DNA from 3 places in the Buttiauxella ferragutiae genome. Region 1 is predicted to be linked to each of the others. Evidence: predicted binding sites of a transcription regulator. Region 1 holds the regulator's gene; each other region holds the start of a gene.
What was found. The regulator LexA, encoded in region 1, represses DNA repair genes until DNA is damaged. The targets are predictions, from matches to a motif close to TNCTGTATGTACATACAGNA.
Positions count from the first base shown of each region.

Region 2: MNO13_RS16765 (DNA translocase FtsK 4TM domain-containing protein) is a predicted target of LexA. The motif match lies at 1,717-1,736, and genes of this name have one in related genera.
Region 3: MNO13_RS20985 (DinI-like family protein) is a predicted target of LexA. The motif match lies at 1,406-1,425, and genes of this name have one in related genera.

Region 1 covers NZ_CP093332.1:4,967,749-4,971,845, reverse strand. Annotated here, with positions in the region: gene plsB (glycerol-3-phosphate 1-O-acyltransferase PlsB) at 1-1,606, opposite strand, end outside; gene MNO13_RS22860 (diacylglycerol kinase) at 1,733-2,101, shown strand; gene lexA (transcriptional repressor LexA) at 2,210-2,818, shown strand; gene dinF (MATE family efflux transporter DinF) at 2,887-4,097, shown strand, end outside.
Region 2 covers NZ_CP093332.1:3,624,559-3,628,655, forward strand. Annotated here, with positions in the region: gene MNO13_RS16765 (DNA translocase FtsK 4TM domain-containing protein) at 1-1,653, opposite strand, end outside; gene lrp (leucine-responsive transcriptional regulator Lrp) at 1,775-2,269, opposite strand; gene trxB (thioredoxin-disulfide reductase) at 2,770-3,738, shown strand; gene cydD (heme ABC transporter permease/ATP-binding protein CydD) at 3,869-4,097, shown strand, end outside.
Region 3 covers NZ_CP093332.1:4,555,578-4,559,674, forward strand. Annotated here, with positions in the region: gene MNO13_RS20980 (DUF4145 domain-containing protein) at 1-559, opposite strand, end outside; gene MNO13_RS20985 (DinI-like family protein) at 948-1,388, opposite strand; gene MNO13_RS20990 (replication endonuclease) at 1,499-3,736, opposite strand; gene MNO13_RS20995 (DNA adenine methylase) at 3,733-4,097, opposite strand, start outside.

The DNA of each region.
Region 1 (4,097 bases):
GCGAGGCCAACAGCGCGGTACAGCACAGGTTCATGGCATTTGCCGCACCGGCATTGTTAATACGCACCATCAGTTCAGCGGCAATTTCATTGACAGTTGGCGTCAACCATGCCGGGCGGATGGCCTCAATCGGGTCGATTGAATCGCGCCACTCTGGAACACGCTGGTTCAGGAACGTCATCAGCGGCATCGGTTCGCCAAAGTTAACATAGCCCTGGCCGAGGTTACGCAGCTTACTCAGCCCGCGCACCATCTGCATGAAACTCTCTTTCTCTTTGGTCGCGCCACGCAGCTCTTTCGCGTAAGTCCCCACTTCCATTACATGCTCGTAGCCAATGTAAATTGGCACCAGGGTAATAGGGCGAGTACCGCCGCGCAGCATGGCCTGGATGGTCATCGACAGCGTACCGGTTTTCGGGTCGAGCAAACGCCCGGTACGAGAACGGCCACCTTCCACAAAGTATTCAACGGAATAGCCACGGCTAAACAGCTCGCCCAGATATTCACGGAACACGGTGGAGTAGAGTTTGCTGCCTTTAAAGGTACGGCGGATAAAGAACGCACCGAGGCGGCGGAAAATCGGGCCGGCTGGCCAGAAGTTCAGGTTGATACCCGCTGCGATGTGCGGAGGAACCAGTCCCTGGTGATAAAGCACGTAGGACAACAGCATGTAGTCCATGTGGCTGCGATGGCAGGGCACATAGACAATCTCGTGGCCGTCATGAGCCAGTTGGCGCACGCGTTCAGCGTTATGAACGTTGATGCCCTGGTACAAACGGTTCCACGTCAGACCTAACACGCGGTCAGTCAAACGCACGGCTTCATACGAGAAGTTAGCGGCAATCTCTTCCATCAAAGCAACAGCATTCTGCTGGGCTTTTTCATGGGAGATTTTCTTGCTGCGCGCTTCATCTTCTACTGCACGAGCAATAGCTTTTGAGGCCAGTAGCTTATTGAACAGATCCTGGCGTACCGGCAGACGCGGGCCGACAGTCGCTAAACGCTGGCGAGCAAAGTGCATACGCGCTACGCGAGCCAGTTTTTGGGCGATTTTTTTGTCTGTACCGTGGTCGGTTGCCATCTGGCGCAGCGAAACCGGAGCGGAGAAACGCACAAAGCTGTCGCGCCCAAGCCAGGAAACAGCGAAAAATTTCTGGACGCCGTTCAGCATCTTTAATGGCGGATTCACTTCGCCTTTTTCGCGCCCAGGGGAGCGGCCAAACATCACCGATACTGGCACCATCTGCACATCCAGATTTGGATTGCTGCGGTGTAAGTCGAGGTAATCGTGGAACAGTTTGATCGACTCTTCTTTTGGCGTGTAATAAGTGAAAACACGCGGGCCGCCATGGATAAAGACATAGCGCGGCAATACCGCACCGTCGATTTCTAACGGCTCGAGAGGGTCGGGCAAGTTATGCGCGAGACATTGTGCGCGCAGCGTTAATAAGTCCGCCTTGGAGTTATACGGCAGGACATACATAATCGGGCGTGTGGGATCTAAGCCCAGTTCGGCTTGTGGATCTGCCGGAATGGACTTGCTCTTTACCAGAACGCCTAATGGTAAATTAAGTAATTTGTAGTAGATTCTTGGCCAGCCTGACATAAACGATGTAAAGCCTCAGGTTAATGATGCAAATTCGCCGCAAGAATATCAGAATCTGGCTCAGATTTCTGTGGCGTTGCAATATAGATAAGCATTGACCCAAATAATTTGAAAAGGTTTCCCAAAATGGCGAGCAGTACCACTGGACTTACCCGTATCATCAAAGCCGCAGGCTACTCATGGAAAGGGCTCAAAGCAGCCTGGATTAACGAAGCGGCTTTCCGCCAGGAAGGGGTTAGCGCGCTCATCGCCATCGCCATCGCTTGCTGGTTAGATGTTGACCCTATCACCCGTATTTTACTGATTGGTTCTGTTGTGCTGGTCATGATTGTCGAAATTCTCAATAGCGCTATCGAGGCGCTTGTTGACCGTGTTGGTACCGATTACCACGAGCTTTCAGGACGAGCCAAGGACATGGGGTCTGCTGCCGTATTAATCGCCATTATCCTCGCAGTTATTACCTGGGTCACACTGCTTTGGCCGCATTTGCGATGATCTTTCCAGAATAGTTAAGTCCCTGGTTTTTTGCTCAATTTGTGGTTCCAAAATCGCCTTTGACTGTATATACTCACAGCATAACTGTATAAACACCCAGGGGGCGGAATGAAAGCGTTAACTACCAGGCAGCAAGAGGTGTTTGATCTTATTCGGGATCATATCAGCCAGACCGGCATGCCACCGACTCGTGCCGAGATTGCTCAACGTCTGGGGTTCCGTTCTCCGAACGCCGCTGAAGAGCACCTGAAAGCACTTGCCCGTAAAGGCGTCATTGAGATTATCTCTGGTGCGTCGCGCGGTATCCGCTTGCTGGTGGAAGAAGTTACCGGTATTCCGCTGGTTGGGCGTGTTGCTGCGGGGGAACCACTCCTTGCACAACAGCACATCGAAGGCCATTACCAGGTTGACCCATCACTGTTTAAACCAAATGCCGATTTCCTGTTGCGCGTTAGCGGGATGTCTATGAAAGACATCGGTATTATGGACGGCGACCTGCTTGCAGTTCATAAAACTCAGGATGTGCGTAACGGCCAGGTTGTGGTGGCGCGTATTGACGACGAAGTGACTGTTAAGCGCTTAAAGCAGCAGGGTAATACCGTTCATCTTCTGCCTGAAAATAGCGAATTTGAACCTATTGTGGTTGACCTGCGCGAACATAGCTTCTCTATTGAAGGGTTGGCGGTTGGGGTAATTCGCAACGGCGACTGGCTGTAAACTTCTCCAGATGATGCGCTTTAATGCGCATCATCGTCTTAATTCTCTTATCTCTTCCTGGATTGGCCATGCGATTTTTCTCGACGGCTGACAGAGCTCTCTGGCGCCTCGCCTTACCCATGATTTTTTCCAACATCACCGTGCCTTTACTGGGCCTTGTTGATACCGCGGTAATTGGTCATTTGGATAGCCCTGTTTATCTTGGCGGTGTCGCTATTGGTGCGACGGCAACCAGCTTCTTATTTATGCTGTTGCTGTTTTTGCGCATGAGCACCACCGGTTTAACTGCCCAGGCATTTGGTGCCAATAATCCCTCTGCTTTAGCGCGTGCACTGGTTCAGCCCTTGCTATTGGCGTTAGGAGCAGGGGTGGCGATCGTCTTACTGCGTGAACCGCTGATATCCCTGGCCTTGCATATCGTCGGCGGCAATGAAGATGTTTTGTTGCAGGCCCGGCGATTCCTTGAAATACGTTGGCTTAGTGCGCCAGCCTCGCTTGCCAACCTGGTCTTGTTGGGCTGGTTGTTAGGCGTTCAGTATGCGCGTGCGCCAGTTATCTTGCTGGTTGTCGGAAACGTACTGAATATCGTGCTGGATGTGTGGCTGGTTATGGGGCTACACATGGATGTTCAGGGCGCGGCACTCGCCACCGTCACCGCAGAATATGCGACGTTTATCATTGGTTTGCTGATGGTGAAAAAGGTCATGGGTTTGCGCGGAATCAGCTTTGAGATGCTCAAAGAGTCCTGGCGCGGGAATGTGCGGCGTCTGCTGGCACTCAATCGCGACATCATGCTGCGCTCGCTGTTGCTACAGGTCTGTTTCGCCTCAGTCACTATCTTTGGCGCGCGGTTAGGTAGCGAAATCGTCGCGGTTAACGCCGTGTTGATGACGCTATTAACCTTCACCGCCTATGCGCTCGATGGGTTCGCCTATGCCGTTGAAGCCCATTCCGGGCAGGCGTTTGGCGCTAAAAACCGTGGTCAATTGCTCGAAGTATGGGGCGCTGCATGTCGCCAGGCGGGCTTAGTCGCTCTTATGTTCGCCGCTGTGTATGCGCTGTTTGGTGAGCACATTGTTTCGCTTCTTACCTCTATCCCTGAATTGCAGCTACAGGCAGACCGCTACTTGCACTGGCAGATTGTTTTGCCCGTTGTTGGTGTCTGGTGTTATTTGCTGGACGGCATGTTTATTGGCGCAACGCGAGGTACGGAAATGCGCAACAGCATGGCGGTTGCGGCATTGGGATTTGGGCTGACGTTGCTCACCGTGCCTTATCT
Region 2 (4,097 bases), 1.3 Mb from region 1:
TGGACGAGGCGCGTCACTGGCGATGCTAAATACCGGGCTGAAGGCCGCAGCGACGCCGACCACTTTTGCCACATCCTTTACATCCTGTGGAACAGAGGCACCAGGGGTTGGCACCGCGGGTGACGTATCGAAGCCACCTTGCGGAATTGTCGGAGTACTGCTTTGAGGCATTTGAACAGGCGTTGTCTGCGCAAACGCAGGGTTTTGATCATAACCATATGGGTCAGGCTTAGGTTCATTAACTGGCTGATACCAGGCAGCCAGTTGTTCACGCTCACGCGCGCGTCGCTCTTCGATTTCTTCAAAATGGTAAAGCGGCGGGCGGGCTGCCGGTTTTATTTCTTCAACAGGCTCTGGCTGGGCGACAGGCTCTACCGGAGATGGTTCAAAATAAGCAGGTTCCGCATGCGGAGGTTCAACAGCAGGTGGCTCACTAACAGGTTCTGCCCAATGACTGGCTTCCTGTTGCGGAACGTACTGGTCCGCAGCGTACGGCGAAGTGTAATTCTCTGGTGCAGGCGCAATCACCGGTTCTGGTGTCACTGTGGTTGGAGCAGGCTCCCAGGCTATTGCAGGCGAAAACTCAACTTCTGGAGCTGGGGCCGTAACCGGTGGCACGGTTGCCGTTGGCATAACTGGAGCCGCATATGCCGTATTAGCCATCGCCGCGGCGGCTGTAGCAGCCACAGGCGCAACAATTGACTGGCCGTGTAGAAGCGGATCGTACTCTTCGCTTTCCGGCAGTGTGGCTTTGTTACCAGAAAACAGGACGTCATCTTCCGGAAGCGTCGCTTTGTTATTTGAGAACAAAACGTCATCGTCAGCGTCGTCCATACGCTTACCAGAAAACAGCGCAGAATCTGTTTTACGTGCGTTTGGATTGGCAAATTTTTCAGAGATACGCTGTTTACGGGCTAATGCGCCACGCAAAATACGCGCACGACGAGACTCACGCTTTTCAACATCTGGCGCATGCTCTTCGTCGTGTTTTTCATCTTCATAGTCGTAGTCATCATCCTGCCAGGTGTTATCCCGACGAGTACGATTACTGGCAAAAGTGAGCACGCTCAGGGTCGCGCTACCAATTTTTTCAGCAATGCTGACCCAGGACCAACCGGTAAACAGCGTTAACCCTGCCGCCCATACACACAACAACGCAATAGTGCCGCCGCTGCTGTTGAGAAGGGGCATCATTGCAGTGCTGAGCAAACTACCGATAACCCCGCCCGAGGCGAAATACCAGATGTCATCGGCGTTAATTGCCGCAAGGCCGCAAGCGGTGAGCACCATCGCCAGTACACCAATCAGGCGCATAGAAACGGCGAAATAATCGATGAACTCTTCGCTATCTCTGTTGCGGAAAGTGAACCAACACGCACCGATAATGATGACCGGAATGGTGTAGGCCATTACGCCAAAGATGAACAGCAAAGTGTCAGCCATCCACGCCCCCGGCATTCCACCTAAATTATGAATAGGTTCGTGCCATGCGGTTTGTGACCAACTAGGATCGGAAGGATTGAAACTAAGCAACGCCGCCATCAAATAGACGGCAAAAATGGCAACAAGGAGCAGTAACGCCTCTAATGCCCGACGCCCGCTGCTGAGTTTCCTCAATGTAACTTCTTTTTCTTCGGTGTATTCCTGGCTCAAGTAAGACTCTCCAGGTCCTTAATAAATATGGAGAGCAACAGTGCCGGGCATTCCCGGCACTGTTGCTGTATGAATTACCAGGAGTGTAACCAAAATACGCAGATTTTGCACCTGGCCCGTGTTAACGGGTCTTAATAACCAGACGATTACTCTGTTTGACCTCTTCCATGACTACATAGGTACGGGTATCGTTCACACCTGGCAGTCGTAACAAGGTTTCGCCTAGTAATTTGCGGTACGCAGACATATCCGGTACACGGGTTTTCAACAGATAGTCAAAATCACCGGATACCAAATGACACTCTTGAATTTCTTCAAGTTTTTGAACTGCGGCATTAAATTGCTCAAACACATCCGGGGCGCCACGATTCAGAGTAATCTCAACAAAAACCAGAAGTGATGCATCCAGATAATGCGGGTTCAGCAGAGCGGTATAGCCCTGGATGAAACCCTGTCGTTCCAGACGACGCACGCGCTCAAGGCACGGAGTCGGTGAAAGCCCTACTCGTTTAGAAAGCTCGACGTTAGAAATACGCCCATCCTTCTGTAGTTCATTAAGGATGTTACGATCGATGCGGTCGAGATCTTTGCCAGGGCGCTTCTTGCTATCTACCATTATTATAGTCTCTCTGTGTTCCTTCCTTCACCTGCCATAACCCTGGTAACGTCACTGTTCCGGGAGTACGTGAGAAGACCGGTGCCCAACGGCTGCTAGCGACATCACTCATGGCGTCTGTCCACGCCATGAGTAGATTTCAATAACCCGGTAAATTTGCATCAGGTATGCGTGAATATTTCAAAACGCCACACCAAATGTTTTTCTTCCTCGAATGTTTTCGCAAATGCTTAGCGGATTGTCAAAGCAAAACATCTAAAATTAGTGGAACGTGCCATATATCTGGGCTACTTGACGATTATTCATCACTTTAGCAACCTGAGTATTTAGCCTGTTTAGGTGGATTTTTATGCGCTTTCGCGATATTCACCGCGGCTGATTGAACACAGCTATTGCACATATAGTTAACATAATCGCCAACACCAACCGTTCACCCTTTTTTTAACCCGCCAAATTCCCTACAATCCCTCGATTGTCTGCCAACGAACAATGAGGATCTCATGGGCACCGCTAAACACAGTAAATTGCTAATTCTTGGCTCCGGCCCTGCGGGCTACACCGCAGCAGTCTACGCGGCTCGCGCCAACCTCAAGCCCGTTTTGATTACCGGGATGGAAAAAGGTGGTCAGTTGACCACGACCACCGAAGTTGAGAACTGGCCGGGTGATCCTAACGACCTGACAGGCCCTGCGTTAATGGAGCGCATGCACGAACACGCAACCAAGTTCGAAACAGAGATCCTGTTCGACCACATCTCTAAAGTGGATCTGCAAAACCGTCCATTCCGTCTGACGGGTGACAGCGGCGAATATACTTGCGATGCGTTGATCATCGCGACCGGAGCTTCTGCCCGATACCTGGGTCTGCCTTCTGAGGAAGCGTTTAAAGGTCGTGGCGTTTCAGCCTGCGCAACGTGTGATGGCTTCTTCTATCGCAATCAAAAAGTTGCGGTAATTGGTGGCGGTAACACCGCTGTTGAAGAAGCGCTTTATCTGGCAAATATTGCCTCAGAAGTGCATCTGATTCACCGCCGTGACAGCTTCCGAGCCGAAAAAATCCTCATCAACCGTCTGATGGAAAAGGTGAAGAACGGCAACATCGTGCTGCACACCAACCGGACTTTAGATGAAGTTACTGGTGATCAAATGGGTGTCAGTGGTCTGCGTCTGCGTGACGTTCACAACACCGATACCACTGAAGAGTTAGAAGTTGCAGGTTTGTTCGTGGCGATCGGACATAGTCCGAATACGTCAATCTTTGCCGATCAGCTCGAACTGGAAAATGGCTACATCAAAGTGCAGTCTGGTATTCACGGTAATGCCACACAAACCAGCATTCCTGGTGTGTTCGCGGCAGGCGACGTAATGGACCATATCTACCGTCAGGCGATTACCTCTGCGGGCACCGGTTGTATGGCTGCACTGGATGCCGAACGCTACCTGGACGGACTTGCCGAACAGAATAAGTAACTCTCCCCGCCTTAACCGGCAGTTTGAAGATACGTAAAGGCGACTGAATAGGTCGCCTTTCTTTCGCCTGCGTTGTAACATTGCCCGCAAATTTTGCCTGATAATTAATTAGCTACCTGCACTGGCATCCATGAATAAAACCCGTCAACAAGAACTTAGCCGCTGGCTAAAAAAACAAAGCATTATCTCTCGCCGCTGGTTGGGGCTTTCCCGTTTTTTAGGGCTGGTCAGTGGGTTATTGATTGTTGCTCAAGCCTGGCTGCTTGCCCGGATGCTGCAACACATGATCATGGAAAACATTCCCCGGGAAGCTCTGCTGTTGCTTTTCGTTATCCTGATACTGATTTTTGTATTGCGCG
Region 3 (4,097 bases), 410 kb from region 1:
TTTGAAGATCAGAAGGTAAAATCTCCAAGCGGGCATTGAGGGTTAGTCTGTAAGGTTGACCTTTTTTATTAGTCAATTGTGTTGGTATACCAAGTTCAGTTAGTAAGTTTTCTACTGAAGTACGTATAGCATTTGCCGCAGCGGCAGGATTACTAAGATACAGACTAAATGACTCATTAAGGGCATTTTGAACAGATGCAGGACACGCTTGCGGGATGTTAAAAGGCTTAAGGGTTGGGGTAAAATGTTTAGCTGAAAAAAGGTCGATATGCTCAATTTCGTCTTTATTCCAGTGCTGATAAACACCACCAGAACCACTACATGCGACAACCTGCTTACAACGGCTATTTTCGCAAACCAAAATACTTGAAAAAATATAAGATATACTTTCCGGATCCCAATATTGATCATTACTATTACGATACTGAATTGATTCTAAAGTTTCGTCATAGTTGAAGGTACCATTCTTGATCTTAAGCGTCGCATTTCCGCATGCTGGGCAAGCCCAAGACGGGCATTCATGCTGAGTAAACATTGTGGTTAGCTTATCTGCTGGCATAATTATCCTAAACGGGGCAATTTTAAATTTAGTTAAAATAAAGCACTAAAAATATAAATTCACAATAAAAACCTAAAAAAAACTAGTCAACATTGAAAAATGTTAATCGCAAGATAATAAATTTATCATAGCTTACGACCATTTTACACACCATTAACACCCTTGCATGAATAAAAATAAATTATGGTAATTAATCCCAACCATTAATAATTACAATGAAATACATTTAATAATCACATGCAACCATTTGGTTTCTTAAACGATCTATTTACTAACCATTCACTTTCTTCCCCTACAGTACTGTAGTATTAATTGTAGTCAGTAATGCCCATAAAAAATAATCCCATGCATTCAATCATGGGATTAAATCGCGCAGATTTTTCAGGAATTATCGCCAGCTCTCATCTTCCCAAACTTGCTGAAGAATATTGTCTAGTGCTTCACGGTCAGACTCACTGTCAAAACCTTTCAGCTCCACGCCAGTCATCGAACCTTTCTTAATAGTTATACGTGTCGAAGGAAAAACTGACTGTACACGCCGCGTGAGTTCACATTTAAAAGCATCCACTACCTGCTGTTCGATTTGTTGGTCTTTATCAAGCGTAATGTTTACCCGCACTTCACCACCTTTTTTTAATCGTTCTTCAACAGGTGTTGCGGAGAAAACAACAGAAAACGAGTCGTTTTTCATCAAGTTCCCTCTCGCAATTTCAGCGATTAAATTTAACGCAATTTCACGATCTCTTTCCTGGCAAGCGTTTTCAGTCGTCAGACGGGCAATCATTTCAACCCGTTCAATCATTACATGCTGGTTCAACTCTCTATCCATGTATCCTCCACAACAAGCACTGTACAAAAACACAGTATAATGTATTAACAAAAAGTGTGAAGTAAAAAATGAGATACAAACACATTGTATGTGCATGATATCGATGAATATTAGGAGTTAGCTTTCGCAGTCGAAGCAGCTAAGACTTCAACGCGCCTGAGAATTTTCCTAGCTTTAGCCTTATGCGACGGGGTCGCAGAAAATAATTCACCACTGGCCGAACCTCTGCACCCTTTGTCATTAAAACAACGTTTACCCCCCTTAATTAAATGCAGGGCTTCACCCCGGCTGATGATGACACCAGTGGTTAGATATACCTCGTCGATAGTTCGCTGTATGGCGGGGCTTTGCTCATCCGCTCCGTGGATGAACGTTCGTCTAACAACAGGCTTTTGCTCCCTGAGTCGGTTTGTTAGCCGCCGCCTTTCGCACCGACTTAGTGGTTTTGATAAATCGAGTTCCGGTAGTTCGCCTTCGCTTCCCGTACAGTTATTGACAGAACTCCGAGAGGGCGCAGGAGCACCCTTAACGTCAAAGGCCAATTCAACGGCCAAATCTGAGGTACGTTTTGGGACAATCTTCCATTGTGTAAGGCGGGTTAGAATTGACGAATCAGAGCCGATAGCGGTGTCGTATACGCCACGAATGCAGACCGTTTCCTCTCCGTACTGGTTCAGATCGTCGCGCGCCTCATATAACGTGCGCACCTGCAGCTCATCACGACGAACAAACGGCCCCCCCTGAGCGTTAACATAATCAGCCCAGCGCCCCCAATGCGCAGCATCATGAACCGCTGCAAACTCAACGCTTAGGGCTCGAGCTGTATCCGGGTCAGCCATGCGACGCAATTCACGATAAACGGTTACTGGCGCACCACCGACGAACTGGAACTGACGAATGTGCCAGCGCGCCGCCCAGGCCGAAACAGCAGGGGCGCTTTCTTTTATCAGTTCGCCGCTTTCGTCGTCTTTCTCATCGTCCAGCGCATAACCATCAATATTTTTAGAAATATATTTAGCGATATAGCCTGTCGCGCTGCCTTTCTCCGGGTCGATGGCCTCAGCATGGAAACGTGCCTTTCTGGCCTTTTCGCTTCTCAGCTCGGCAAAATCTTCCTGATAGGCGTAATCCCGAATAATGCCGCGCACACGCTCAACATCTTCCGGCAGCATAAACATGAGCATGTGCCAATGGGGGGTTGCATCATGATGCGGTTCGGCGACGCGGATCCCGAATATACGAATCTCTTCGCGATGCAGCTTGGCACGAATTCGAGCCCATAAGCCGGTTAAATAAGATTGCGTTTCTGCCGGGCTGCAACCGTTCCACTTAGTGTTACGATAGCCCGCTTTGGTTGTAGCGTGGTATTTCGAGGGCGCCGTAATGGTGTAAAACTCGCCCACATAACCGAGCCCCGCGCAGATATCCTCAAAACCACGAATACGAGCCATTAACTCACAGCGACGAATAGCCGGATTAGCAACAGAACCATCATATTTTTCAATCAGGCTGATGCGGTTCCCTTCCTCGTCCTCGAGCTCAAGTCCCTTGAGAAATTCGCGGGTGCGGCGCTTTTGCTCGCGCCAGTCGGTTACACAGTTTTTACTCGCGTACGCGTGCTTTTTCTTGCTTACGACACCGACGGCAATTTGCAGATGCTCACGCCATGAGGCAGCAATACGGCGCAGGCGGCTACGCCACCACGTTTCGGTAAACATGCGAATGACTGCCGGGGCTAAATCGTCCTGATTGACGTATTTTTTTAAGGCGCGATCCCAATGCAGCGGGGTGACATTGAACTGCAAGGCAATTAACCCGGCACGGGTGTACCAAGTATAAAGCGTTTTCAGCTCACCGAATCCGGAATCGTCAATGTTTGCGAGCTCGGCGCGGGTAAAGTTCGCAATATCAGCGGCCAGCAAATCCACATCGGCGCGTGACATATCTGGCAGACAATTATAACGGCTTACCATATTGACCATGCGTGATGCGGTATAGCGAATAATATCGGTATCGAATTGACCACCAAATGCAGCACTGGAAACATCGGCATTAATACCGGTCACCTGGTATTTTTTGGTAACAAGCTCAACGCGGGACAATGCCCTTTTGCAAAAGCTGATTAAAAAGGCATTAGCTCGCAGGCTTCCCTGCTCGCGCTCCAACACTGCAGCGGTGCGGTAAACATCAAAACGCACACACTCAGGCAGAAGCGCCAGGGATTTTCTTGCATGCAACAACGCGGCAAACATACGGTTGCGGCGGTATTCTTCTGCATAGGTGAGATAAGGGCTAGCGATCGCCGCCCGTGAAGCATTCCACGGGTAAGCGTAGGCAATTTTTGTCATTCGCACGCGCCGGTGTAATCGCGACCGACTGCCGGGTCAAAGCCAATCCATAAATATGGCGTAGAGACCGCAATGATTTCCGATGCAGATTTACCCTCACCGGAGACCACTCCCATGCTGCGCCTTGCCGTAATTTGATGGAGTTGGAAATCACGATAAAGATAACGAATCAGCGTGGTGTCACTATTTGACGCAACAACCGAACCTCCATTATTTACATGGTCACATAGCAATGCTGACAGCGTTCCCTGTTCTCTCGCCGTAAAACCAGCAGAGTGATACTGATTAAATGTTTCGTGATAAGGTGGATCGCAGTAAACGACATCACCACTGCGTAGCATTGTGAATGTTTCTTCATAAG